DNA from 4 places in the Bacillus sp. JJ1521 genome. Region 1 is predicted to be linked to each of the others. Evidence: riboswitches for the same ligand, from Rfam matches in the RefSeq annotation. Region 1 holds a riboswitch; each other region holds the start of a gene.

Region 1 (3,174 bases):
TGCTAAAAGAATGTTAAAAACTATTAGCGGATGAACTGAGACTGGACCAATTCCGATTGCAAAAAGGATAGAAAGAATGCCTAGAATAAACATCAACAATGTTATAACCTTCATATTTAGTTCATCCCGATTGAAGATTTTTCGAAACGAATTTCTTTTCATAGCCAACCCTTTCTTTATAAATATGAACGCCCAGAAAAGGATCTGAGCGTTTTACATGTCGTGTGTTTACACACCTTTATAATCATTACTTTCGTATAAATCAATAAGCTCGATGTCTTTGTTTTTATCTTGAAAATAGCGATACGTAAAGTCATTTTCAAATAAAACGACATAGCGTTCATTACGGTCACGAACTAGTAAACTTCTTGAATCAAATAGACGTAAATCTACATCCTTATTTCCAATCCATCTTGGAATTCGGTTTCCAAGTGTTGTGAATTCAACTGAAACATTGTATTCTGCCTCTAGTCGATGTTCAAATACTTCATATTGAAGCTGACCAACCGCACCAAGAATGAACTCGTCATTTGATTCCTGTCTGAATAATTGAATCGCGCCTTCTTGAACGAGTTGTTCAATTCCTTTTCTAAATTGCTTCGCCTTCATAACGTTCTTTACGCGAACCTTACGATACATTTCAGGTGGGAAGACAGGTAGCTCCTGATAATGCATATCCTCTTTACTAACCGTTAATGTATCGCCGATTTGATAGACATTCGGGTCATAAATACCAATTATATCTCCAGGATAAGCTTCATCAACTGTTTCACGGCTTGCCGCCATAAATTGTTGGGTCTGATTCAATTTAATTGATTTACCTGTACGAGTGATGTTGACTCCCATACCGCGCTCAAACTTTCCTGAGCAGATCCGTAGGAACGCAATTCGGTCACGATGCTTCGTATTCATGTTTGCTTGGATTTTAAAAATATAACCTGAGAATGTTTCGTCCTCTGGTGGAACTAGGCCAAGATTGGTTTTACGTGGCTTCGGTTCTGAAGCAAATTGTAAAAATGTATTAAAAAATGTTTCCACACCAAAGTTTGCGAGTGCACTACCAAAAAATACAGGGGTAAGCTCCCCATTAACTACACGGTCCACATCAAAGTCGTTTCCAGCTTCGTCTAATAAGAGTAATTCGTCTTGTGTACTTTCATAAACCGGTGTGTCTGTAATTGCTGGATGCTTTCCTTCCTCAAGTTCCTGTAATGGAATGATTTTTTCATCTTCATTCCCAGTGAAATGAACAAATTGATTATTGTAACGATCAACAATCCCTAAAAATCGTTTTCCCATCCCGACAGGCCAGTTCATAGGATAGGACTCAATTCCAAGAACTTCCTCAAGTTCTGCCATAAGATCAAGTGGATCCTTACCTTCACGGTCAAGCTTATTGATAAATGTAAAAATCGGAATTCCTCTCATGCGACAAACTTTAAATAACTTAATCGTTTGTGGCTCCACGCCCTTTGTAGAGTCAATGATCATCACGACACTGTCTACAGCAGTTAATGTTCGATAGGTATCCTCACTGAAATCTTCGTGCCCTGGTGTATCCAAAATATTGACGTAGAAGTTTTCATATGGAAAACTCATAACACTTGATGTTACTGAAATTCCGCGTTGCTTTTCGATTTCCATCCAGTCTGATGCAGCAAATTTCCCTGATTTTTTTCCTTTTACCGTCCCCGTTTCACGAATGACGTTTCCAAAAAACAAAAGTTTTTCTGTCATTGTGGTTTTCCCGGCGTCCGGGTGAGAGATGATGGCAAATGTTCTTCGTTTTTGAACTTCATCTATATAACTCATGCAAATTTCCCTTCCGTTATCACAAATTCTATCTAAAAAAATATATCATATTCAAAAAAGAACCACAACGTGAATTGATTCCAATTTTACTAGAGGAAAGGCTTAAAAATAGGAAAATATGTGATACAAATCACATCCTGCAATTTGAGTTCCCACTATACTAAAGATAGAAATAGAAAAAATACTCAATGAGGTGAAAGTACATGTTTGTAGCATATTTTTTACTTGTAAGTATTATTCTCATTTGCGTCGGTTTTACAGTCCAAATTATAAACGGTATTAAAGAATAGATAGCAAATCACTCGATCAATAATCTAGATAAAGAAAATGGGAGAGGCTAGTTTTTCGACTAGACTCTCCCATTTTTTCGTCATCAAATAAAGGTACCCTTCCATTCTATAGCAACCCGGCCGCCATAGAGAATTCTCCTTAGGCCCGTGGCTTTGCGTCATCGTTTTTCAACAATTTTGCCTTTTGTATAGTTTGGTCGTCTATCTATGTTGTCTATCTAATGGCTTTACTCATGCGCTGATATTTACGCTGAATACTAATTGGGCTACGGTTTAACCTTTTTCCAATATCAGAAAATGGTGTCCCCGTTGCGACAAGCTCGATCATAGAATGAATTTCAACCGTTGTCCATGAGCGGTAATTGACCCTCTTTTGCTTAGAACGTTCACCTTCAACCCAGCCAGGTTCAGGGACGATTGCATTTTTTTCAATTTTCGAGAAGTCAACTCGATCCTTATTGTTCTTTGCCCAAAACCAAAAATCTTCAGGTTTAATAAAGTAAAACTTTCGTGTATTTCGTGTTGCCTTCTTTGTGTACTTTAGTCCATGGTTGTCAATCCAGAGTTTTACAGACTTTGGATCAATTTTTAATAGAGTTGCCAATTCATGCATCGTTAACTGACCGGTGAAGGATTTCGTGTTCGAAAGCCCTAATCTCTTAATTTTTATCTCAACCGCCGTTTCTGTCCTATGTAGGTGAGCCGCAATCGTAGAGATCTTCATTCGACCTACATTGTCCTTCAAAAACTCTATTTCCTCATACGTCCATGTTCTTTTCTTCAAATCAAAAATCCCCTTTTCATTCTTAATAGCACTAAGAATGAAGGGCCTTTCGATGACATACTACTATCATATCATACTATTGAACTAAAAAAATACTAGTAATTTTATTTTCACTAGAGTTGTCAAGTGCTTTTTATACTCTTTATAGTTTACGAGCATTTATGTAAGTAAAAGAAGTCAAGGTATTGAACAGGATCACCTGAACCTATTTTTAGATTAAATTTTTAATCACAAGCTTCATCGCATGGATTTGACCTAAATGGTAGGCTATATGGAAGAGTGCTAGGT
Region 2 (3,174 bases), on a different contig from region 1:
AAGGCTCCCCAGCAAAAATATGTTGTATGAAAGCTTGCAGCTACTAATACTGGGTTAAGAGCATACCATATAAAGGGACTTGAAATACCTCCCGTGGGAAATAGCAATAAAGTTAATCCAAGGAGTTCAGCTAGCACTGTCCACTTCAGTATTGTATTATTTTCAAAATACTTCCTTTGTATATCTGTTATTATCCAAGCAGCAACACATAGAGACAAAACCACACCAACTTTAAAGTAAAAGGGTGATTGTGGCCCTAGTAAATATAAGATAGATGTCAGGGAAAGCGAAATAAATCGAAAAACAAATACAAGATTCACTATGCTGGTAGGACCCTTTTTTAAGAATTGATAGAATATATTAACCACTAGCATACTTTTTATCACTACCTGCTATTTTTTCAGTATCCGAAACTCTATTGACCTTATCGGTTTCATAGGTATATAAATAATCCCCATCAACAATAAAATATAAAGAAATATCTCCTTTTTCATCTCTATTTGAAAAAATAGGGAGCTCCTTTTCATCGGAAATTTTTATTATTGACTTGAAAGAATCCAACACGAAAATTGATTTTTGGGTTAGATTTATTTTTTGTAAAACTGGAATAATTCTATTTGCATATCGTTTATTGATTATGTCCAGTTCAGACGTTTCATTTAAGATAGAGTTTGCTTTTAAATTTTTCCTACTATAAACCAATACTAATAATAAGAGAATTGAAAATAAGGTGCTACTTATACGTACAAAACTTAAAGTGAAAGCTTTGCCAAATATTTTTATAAAATTAGGAGCTACCTCTGAGGAAGTCACTGTAAGCATTGATGTAAAGTTTTTTTCACTAGCCAGCTGGATTTCTTCATATGAATATTGAAATACTAGCCTATCCTGCAACTGAAAATCCTCCTCGATTTCGACACCATTAATCGTCCCCTGAATATTAGGCAATACTTCAAGTGTATACTGACCTGGTACAATTCCTGTTTCTTCTTCTACTTGCTTTATAAATGCTTTAACCTGTTCAAGATCAATCTTATATGTATGATCAACTACTAATATATCTGTACCTCTCTCTTCAAATGCTTGTTTTTGTTCTAATGGGAATTTCCTCTCCCAAATATCACCTGCATTAATCAGCAATTGAACTTCATGTGTTCCCATTGCAGTAACTTGTCCTTCGGAATATATTGTTGATTTTAAATGAAAGGGAATTGCTGCCGTAATCTTTTTAAAGAATGTTTCTCCCACATCAACTGTCCCGCCGTTTGGATAAAGGATGTTTGGTGTAATCTCAGCCTTATAGTCAAAACCTGTCTCAATTTGTGCAAGATTGTCATTAATCTGGACAGTAGTTGTTGCCGGCTGCAAAAAAGAATAGATTGTAAATACGACAGATACGACCAGCAAAATTATGATAACCATGGATAGTTTGTTTTTATATCTCTTTAGCTTAATTGAAAAACCTTCTATCATTTTTAACACCTCTCTCATGTTTCACCAATTCGTTCGGGTATTGTTGATTTAATTTCAGCTCTTCCACCATCCCAGTGGATGTTTAGCTTTATCGTTCCTCCAATTCGATCCTCTAGATTACCAGGTATAACAAACTCTTTAACTCCTCCTGGTCGTATTTGATAAGAATCAATTTCAGCTGCTTCAATTATCGCTTGGTCTGGATTATCTAGTAATTCAATACTCACTATTTTTATGGAACTTTCTGTCCTATTTATGACTGTAAATCTATTATCTTTTCCATAAGTTACAGAAATAGGCGCATTTTCTTCAGTGGCAATTGATAATATTGCCTCATTCGAGATTTCAGATCTTGAAAAACTATTCGTTTGAATTAGAAGTAATGATATCGACAAAAATACTATCAAAAAAGAAAAGATTAGCTTCAAATATTCTCCCTCCCGACTTAATAAAAATGGCCTAATTAAATTGAACAACTTGTCCAAATTTAATCAGGCCGGTTGCACCAATAACTCCATACGCCCAAGGTGCCCAGATACAGGACGTATTTCACAGTTTCCATTACATAATCCATTTTACATAGTCTATTATAACTATTGTTTTCTGAAAATTTTGTTATATTATGGCATTCGTTTGTTTCTATTTTTGTAAATATTTGTAACCTTTTCTCGAAAGAAATATTAAAAGTAAAAAAAAGGAAGAATAATGGCGGACCATTTATTCTTCCTTTATCCTATCTACTTATTTTGCTTCAGTTTCTACAATGATAGATCCAAGTACTTCTTCTTGTGAAACTTTAGCGCCGCTAGGGATATTGATTTTCACTGCGACACTTCTAACATTCTGTAAACCAGAACGAACTTCTGGGCCTACATTTTCAAATACTAGAGATTTGCCTTGTTTCCCCCAAGTAGGCTCAGGAGATGCTGCTCTTGGGTTGTGTGATGTACCAAATGTAACATATTGTGCTAGGTCGCCTGTAGCGCGAACTGTTACATTCACTGTTTCAGCGGATTTGTTTCTAATTGTAAATACATGGTTCCATTGGTATTCACTATTAGGCTGAAGACCGTGGAATTGTGCTTCGCCAGTTCCACCATTAATTCCTTTACCAAATTGAAAGAAAAGTTCGCCATCCTTCATGACAGTTGTGTCATCTTTTGCCCCAGTTTTATTTTCCCATGACCAAGGTGCGTCTTTTTGGAGTGTTACTAGTGCAGTATCCGTATTAACAATTTTCAATTCTGCAGCATTTGTTACAGTTGCCTTGTTGTAAGACATTGCCGCCATCACACTCGAGATGGCTAGTAGGAACACTACCATTAATAATCCTTTTTTCATTTTCATTTTAAATTCCTCCCTTTATTTTTCCGGCTTTGTTAGCCTTCGTTATAATCCTAGTATAGAAGGTTCTACTCTTCCTTTCGTCACTCTCAAGTGTGCAATTTCCATATCATTCGTCTACTTTTGCAATCTACTTTTTACTAGTATCTTGGTCACTTTTTAGCACCCTATCATTCTACTTTCTGTAATAAAAGGTATACTTTTGTACCAGTTGAATTCTACTTTGGAAGGCTTATTCTACTTTGAATTTACAATAAAATAAATTGTGAGGAGGAATTCTATGAAATTATTTTCCAAGGTTATCAATGTACTATTAGTTTCAGTTGTTTTATGTACCTTACTTGCTGCAGTTGGTTC
Region 3 (3,174 bases), on a different contig from region 1:
AAATAAATTAGCAATGATTGAAAATCGATATTGGAAACAATTCACTGCGATGGAACAGGCTCTTGCAAAGTTTAATGAGCAATCTAGTAGCATTATGGGAATGATGGGTTTCTAAGGAGTAATTAGCATTATTGAAAGGAGAATGATTTATGTCTGTACACAATCCATATCAAACGTATCAGGATAATTCTGTTTTTACTGCAACCCCTGGTGAATTAACACTTATGCTATATAATGGATGCCTCAAGTTTATTTCATTAGCTAAAAAATCAATACAAGAAAAGAATATTGAGGGTAAGCATACTAATATAAGTAAGGCCCAAAACATTATTAGTGAACTAATGGTTACTTTAAACATGGATTATGAAATCTCAAAGGAAATGCGTCGTTTATATGATTTTATTAATAGAAAATTAATTGAAGCTAATATCAATAATGATATAAAACTATTAGAAGAAGCTGAGGATCTAGTTATCGAATTTCGTGATACCTGGAAAGAGGTTATTCGTATAAATAGAGCTAAACAATTTAAAACGGGTGGAATGGCTTAATGGCTATTAACCAGTTATATATTCTGACCGAAAAACTCCTTTTACATTTGGAGCAACAACCTGATCAGGAAAAAAGGGAAGAGTATATAGAAAAAATAATGGAACTTTTAGAAAAACGAGATTTGGCATTAACTAAAATAGTTCAGCCGAGTAATTTAGAGGATAAACGAATTGGAGAAAAAATTGTCGAAATGGACAAAGTGATTAAACAAAAGCTTACAGTCCTTTTTACAGAAATTAAGCAAGATATTTTGACTTTAAATAAATCAAAAGAACCTCAAAAAAAATACCGCAACCCATATGAATCCTATAATTTGGATGGTAGTTTCTTTGATAAAAGAAATTGAAATTTCATTTTTGAGTTATAAGTTTTGCCCTTTAAATGCCATCTTTTTCAAGGTGGCATTTTTTCCTATATAACCAATAATCTCCCCCCACAATTTAGATAAACTACTACTGAAGAAATGTAAGCCCCCATTCAAACAACGCTTATAAATGATCAGCACGTATCGATCTATGAGAGGCGCATGGACAAATTCATGCGCTGACTCTATTTTCACGCCAATTAACAATAATTACTCATTTACTCGTCCTTCAAATCATTGCATACTACTAATAGTTTGTTCTGCTTAAAACGATAAGGGCAAACTTGCTAAAAGGTGAGGGCGCAAAATCACAGGTCTAAGGTGGGGTTTCTGCTAAGACGGCTGGATTGCCGAAAGGAGACTGTATTGGAGTTATACGGTAAACGGATTATTGTCATATCTATTCTTATCTTATTTTTATCTATCACGGATTTTCTAGATGATAAGGTGATTACATTTCTTCATTTTAAAGATAAGGGTTACTATGAAGTCATTATCGACCTTATGAGTCCTCTAATCGAAATCGCCTTGTTGTTTTGGGCGTTGTATACTGGTAAGAAAATTCTTCGCCAATTGCATGAGCAAGAGGAGCAATATCAACGCTTGGTTCAATTTTCGCCTGAAGCGATTATTGTCCATAGGAAAGGGAAAATCCTCTATATTAATGATTCCGGCGTTAAGTTATTGGGTTCAAATCGTTCATCTGAATTATTGAACCGTGACCTAAAAGACTTTGTTCATCCCGATTCGGAGGACAGTATTAACAAATATCGGGAACAATTAAATAAAAATCCTAACAGCCATCTTAAATATCATATTAAAATCAAAAGAATTGATGGAACAACCTTGGACTTAGAGACTTTATCTACTGTTGTTGATTTTAAGGGACATCCTGCTCGGGAATTGATCGCTCGGGATATCACCGTGCAACATCAGGAATTTGAAACAATCAAGCAAATGGCGTATCAGGATGCGTTAACTGGTTTGCCGAATCGCCGAGCATTCATGGATAAACTGGATGATCTTATGTCCACGGCAGAAAAAAACAAGGGTACGTTTGGTATGATGTTTATTGATTTGGACGGATTTAAGCAAGTAAATGATTTACTTGGGCATGAAGGAGGCGACATGCTCCTTAGACAAGCGGGGGATTACCTAATAAAAAGCGTTGCACAAAAAGATACAGTAGCAAGGCTAGCGGGTGATGAGTTTATGGTCTTATTGCCTGACGCAAATGAGAATGAGTGTGTGATGGTGGCAAATCGGATTATCGAACAATTTCAATCAATTGTGATTCTGGGGAAAAATGTAGTGGTCACACCTAGTATAGGAATTGCCCTATATCCTCAGCACGGTAAAGATGCTATTGAATTAATAAAATTTGCCGACATGGCGATGTATCAGGCGAAACAACGTGGAAAAAACAACTATCAAATTTTCAAAGGTGACTAATTCGTGACCACACTTTTAGAATTTTCCTACTATGTGTGGTTCTTTTCTATTTTAAAATACCAGCTATAAAATACCCATAATAAATATAAGGTAGCGTACATAGATAGCCAGCTAACATACCAGTCCCAATGGATATAATGAATAAGATCCGTGTATTTTTCAATGATGACTTCCAATATGGTTAGTACCGAACAGAAGCCGCTTATATATAAAAACTTCTTCCACCTCTTATTTGTTCGTGGATAATAGATACAAAAGAAACTACCGATAATCGGATAAACTAAGAATTCAAATAATAAGCTAGTGCCATTGACGCTGGAGAGTTCCCTAGCAGGGTATTCAAGCAAATGGAATTCGACAGGTATTAACCCAAGAGACCACGTAACAGTCTGTTGAAACAAAAAGGCGATGCTTGCTTCTCTCCATTTACTCTTTGGAATATAGGCTAATGAAATGAAAGTACATCCATAAATCATGTATAAAATCATATGCTCCATCTTCATGAGCTTCTAACCCCACTAGGAAGAGGCTGTTCGGTTATCCATAACACATATTGGCGGCATAGCCATAATTCAATGATAAAATTAAAGAAGCTTCTTAACATACTTTCTTTGTTTACGGTCATCGTATTTGTAAATGTCCCCAATAAAAGCATAATGAAGAGAATGATGCCAACCCATAGCATGTAGTGGAACACTCGCCTTTTATATGCTGCATTTTTGGGAAAGCTTAGCTGAAAAAAGACAGCAACACTAGGAAAAACTAAAAATTCATTTGTGAAACTGACCTTTGATGCATGTGGAAAA
Region 4 (3,174 bases), on a different contig from region 1:
CTTAGGTCCAGTATTATAAAGATTATAATAAACTCAATTAAAATTATCATATGGAGGATTTACAATGGAAATCATTGAGAAATTAATTCAATCAAAGACAGGAGATATAGAAACCTGTGAGGATTCCTATTTTTTTGATCAAAATTTTGTTGCTGTGATAGATGGGGCAACAAGTGTCTCAGGTCGCTATTATGATGGGAAAACACAGGGACAACTAGCTACAGGTACTGTGAAACAAGCGATTGGTACCTTATCAGGTAATGAAGATTTCAGTGAAATCTTGGAGGTTATTAATACGTATTTTGAAACTTTATATCAATACATGGGGATTGCTGAAGAAGTAAAGACCACTTCCTATCTTCGTCCAAGTGCAGCCATGATTCTTTATAGTAGGCAGAGAAGTAAAATATGGATAGTAGGAGATTGCCAGTGCTTCTTTAGTGGAGACATTTACCAAAATATTAAACATATCGATGAAGTTTTAGCAGAAGCAAGGAGTGTTGTGGTTCAGGCTGAAATCATGAAGGGGAAAACAGTGGAAGAGATTTTAGAGGTAGGAGATTTTGGGTTTGACCTCATCAAACCTTTAATTCAAAAACAATATAACTTCCAAAATGCCGATCCGAATCATCCCCTTAGCTATGGAAGTGTAAATGGTAACCCGATCCCTCAAGAATTAATAAAAACTATTAAGGTTCCAGAAAATGTGACAGAACTCTCGTTGGCAACAGATGGTTATCCGAAAATTTGGGGGACTTTGGAAGAAACAGAAGCAGAATTAGCCAGAATAATTAAAGAAGATCCACTATGTATTTATGAAAACATGTCAACAAAGGGTATGGTAAAAGGAAATGTATCATTTGATGATAGAACCTATATAAGAATTAAACTGTAAGGATAAGAGTGCGTATCAGACTTTGTTATTTTTCCTTGCAAAGCTCTGCACCTATTAGTTTGCAAAAAACACCCAATAAAAAGTAGTCTATAACCTATGGACAAGCCTATAATACAAACATTCATAATTAGATCATTGAAAAGAAAGGTTACAACAATTTGTTCAGAAATTATTGTAATCTATTTGGTAATTACTTCACTTCGAATAAAATTTGTTGAAATTTAGCGAATTTTGTCTTATTCTATATAAGTCAAAAGTACTACATATAAAAATACTATACCGAAAAAGGCAAACTTATCGAAAGGTAAGGACGCAAAGCTACGAGCCTAAAGTTCTGATAACTATGATAGCCGAGTTGCCAAAAAATTTGTGAATAAATATATCGGTTATAGAAATAACCATTATTCAAATTTATCCACCATCTTTTTTGGTGGATTTTTTTATTAAAAACAAAAGAGTTTCTATAAATGGCTATTAAAAGAATCTTTATTAATACGAAAGAAGGTTGAAATAAGGTGAAGACTATCAGTAAAGAACAAGTTTGTTTTAAGTGTTAAGAACTAAAATCCGTTAATGACTTTTATGATAAAGGAAATCGCTTTATGAATTGTTCGGAATGTCGTAGGGCTAGATACAATAGAAAAAAGTCGCTTTAAATATTATTAAATAAAGTGAAACAAACAAGACAGTATGTTTAAGAATGATCAAAAACTCATATCCAACTGTAAATATAAATTAGTATGGTAGTTAGTTTAACAGATATTGGCTGCTCTAGCCTTGATTTTTATATAATAAGGAGATGTTTATCTTGACTGTGTTATTTGGAACTGTTGAATATTTCGAAAAAGAAATAGTGAACCAAATGTCTACTCAAAAATTGCAAAATTTGTCTGTTATTAAAAGTTTAGAATTTGCCTATTTATCGGTAAAAAGTGAAATTACGAATGTTTTTATATGCAGTGATATATTTCGGAAGGATTTATTGGTGAATATTGAAAAAGCATATGAAAAGGTTAGAGGTTCTATGGTTGGTGTTGATTAAAGGTTTTAGTTGAGCTTTTTGAAGGTGAATTAAAACCAAAATTGTATGTGTCTACAGGTGAAGAAGTAACCCCAAATATGGGAACTGCATAAGTCTAGGTACCCGTCTCCTTGAAGAGAGGGTTATTTTATTATTTGAGGTATTCTCTTAACTCTTTGGGATTCAATCCGATATTATAAGTAATGTAATATTAGAGAATATCGTAAAAGATGAAGTAGTTCCTGTTGTAAATGGATATCTGGATGAAGGAACTAGTATATACTGTGGTGATGTATTGAATAGGAATGATCAACATTGTTAAATGGACGAATGGTATTAACAGAGAGGAACTTATCCTTTTTGTTTATATAATATAAAAAAGTAACACTTTGAGGCATGAAAGGAGAAATACACATGAATAAGACAGAATTGATCAGTATTGTAGCAGAGAAAAGTGAGCTAACTAAAAAAGATTCAGCAAAAGCTGTAGATGCGGTTTTTGAATCAATCTCTAATACATTATCAAACGGTGATAACGTTGCTTTATTAGGTTTCGGCACGTTTGAAGTCCGCGAACGTTCAGCACGTAAAGGGCGTAACCCTCAAACTGGAGAAGAAATACACATTGCAGCAAGCAAAGTACCTGCATTTAAAAGTGGGAAAGCACTTAAGGACGCGGTGAAATGACTCTTTGAGCTCTAAATACAGAAGGGATTTAAGTAGTTTTCAAACTACAGTAAAATCCTTAAGTTCAAAAAACCCCTCAAAATATGTGAGGGGTTTTGTCTTTTTTGTTTTCAATTATTTATAATTCTTGCTACATATGTACTGATTTGAAATTTAGATTAAATGCACAATTAGTGTAACACCAGTTTAGAGAAGATATCGTACTAAAGGGGCGGGTTAGTTTAACAAGATAAATTGAAACTTAAAGGGCTTTCAATCTTAATTATTAAATTAAAGGGACTAATTAGGGAGGAATCTTATGATTTTCGTTATATTAGTGTTATACGGAATTATAGCTGGGTTTTTCATTTCAAAAAGAAAAATGAAAATGTCTCAAGCTGTAATACTAATGATAGCTTTCGCAATTCTTTCGAGTGTTGCTTTGGGTCAAAACTATACATTGAGTTTAATTCCTGAAGCTAATGATGGTATAGGGATTTCTAATTTTTTAGCTACATTTTTATTGCCAGCAGATGGTTGGACAAAGAATTGTTTTTATCAAAATTTGAATTATATCTTGGCATTTCTATCG

What was found. Region 1 has a riboswitch for cyclic di-GMP ahead of V7147_RS06630 (peptide chain release factor 3). Riboswitches for the same ligand answer to the same signal wherever they lie in the genome.
Region 2: linked by a shared signal. The riboswitch ahead of V7147_RS17970 (hypothetical protein) and the one ahead of V7147_RS06630 (peptide chain release factor 3) in region 1 are both predicted to bind cyclic di-GMP.
Region 3: linked by a shared signal. The riboswitch ahead of V7147_RS02410 (sensor domain-containing diguanylate cyclase) and the one ahead of V7147_RS06630 (peptide chain release factor 3) in region 1 are both predicted to bind cyclic di-GMP.
Region 4: linked by a shared signal. The riboswitch ahead of V7147_RS10415 (hypothetical protein) and the one ahead of V7147_RS06630 (peptide chain release factor 3) in region 1 are both predicted to bind cyclic di-GMP.

What each region holds. Positions count from the first base shown of each region.
Region 1 covers NZ_JBALOX010000037.1:10,008-13,181, forward strand. Annotated here, with positions in the region: gene V7147_RS06625 (FecCD family ABC transporter permease) at 1-114, opposite strand, end outside; gene V7147_RS06630 (peptide chain release factor 3) at 229-1,812, opposite strand; cyclic di-GMP riboswitch class I at 2,210-2,294, opposite strand; gene V7147_RS06635 (DNA-binding protein) at 2,317-2,886, opposite strand; gene V7147_RS06640 (DinB family protein) at 3,098-3,174, opposite strand, start outside.
Region 2 covers NZ_JBALOX010000140.1:2,515-5,688, reverse strand. Annotated here, with positions in the region: gene V7147_RS17980 (sensor histidine kinase) at 1-218, opposite strand, end outside; gene V7147_RS17975 (DUF5305 family protein) at 361-1,473, opposite strand; gene V7147_RS17970 (hypothetical protein) at 1,488-1,901, opposite strand; cyclic di-GMP riboswitch class II at 1,959-2,040, opposite strand; gene V7147_RS17965 (hypothetical protein) at 2,215-2,820, opposite strand; gene V7147_RS17960 (signal peptidase I) at 3,098-3,174, shown strand, end outside.
Region 3 covers NZ_JBALOX010000011.1:105,227-108,400, reverse strand. Annotated here, with positions in the region: gene fliD (flagellar filament capping protein FliD) at 1-115, shown strand, start outside; gene fliS (flagellar export chaperone FliS) at 150-551, shown strand; gene V7147_RS02415 (hypothetical protein) at 551-898, shown strand; cyclic di-GMP riboswitch class I at 1,184-1,271, shown strand; gene V7147_RS02410 (sensor domain-containing diguanylate cyclase) at 1,283-2,368, shown strand; gene V7147_RS02405 (CBO0543 family protein) at 2,398-2,871, opposite strand; gene V7147_RS02400 (CBO0543 family protein) at 2,868-3,174, opposite strand, start outside.
Region 4 covers NZ_JBALOX010000067.1:37,919-41,092, forward strand. Annotated here, with positions in the region: gene V7147_RS10410 (hypothetical protein) at 65-895, shown strand; cyclic di-GMP riboswitch class I at 1,173-1,258, shown strand; gene V7147_RS10415 (hypothetical protein) at 1,704-1,937, shown strand; gene V7147_RS10420 (HU family DNA-binding protein) at 2,331-2,603, shown strand; gene V7147_RS10425 (hypothetical protein) at 2,902-3,174, shown strand, end outside.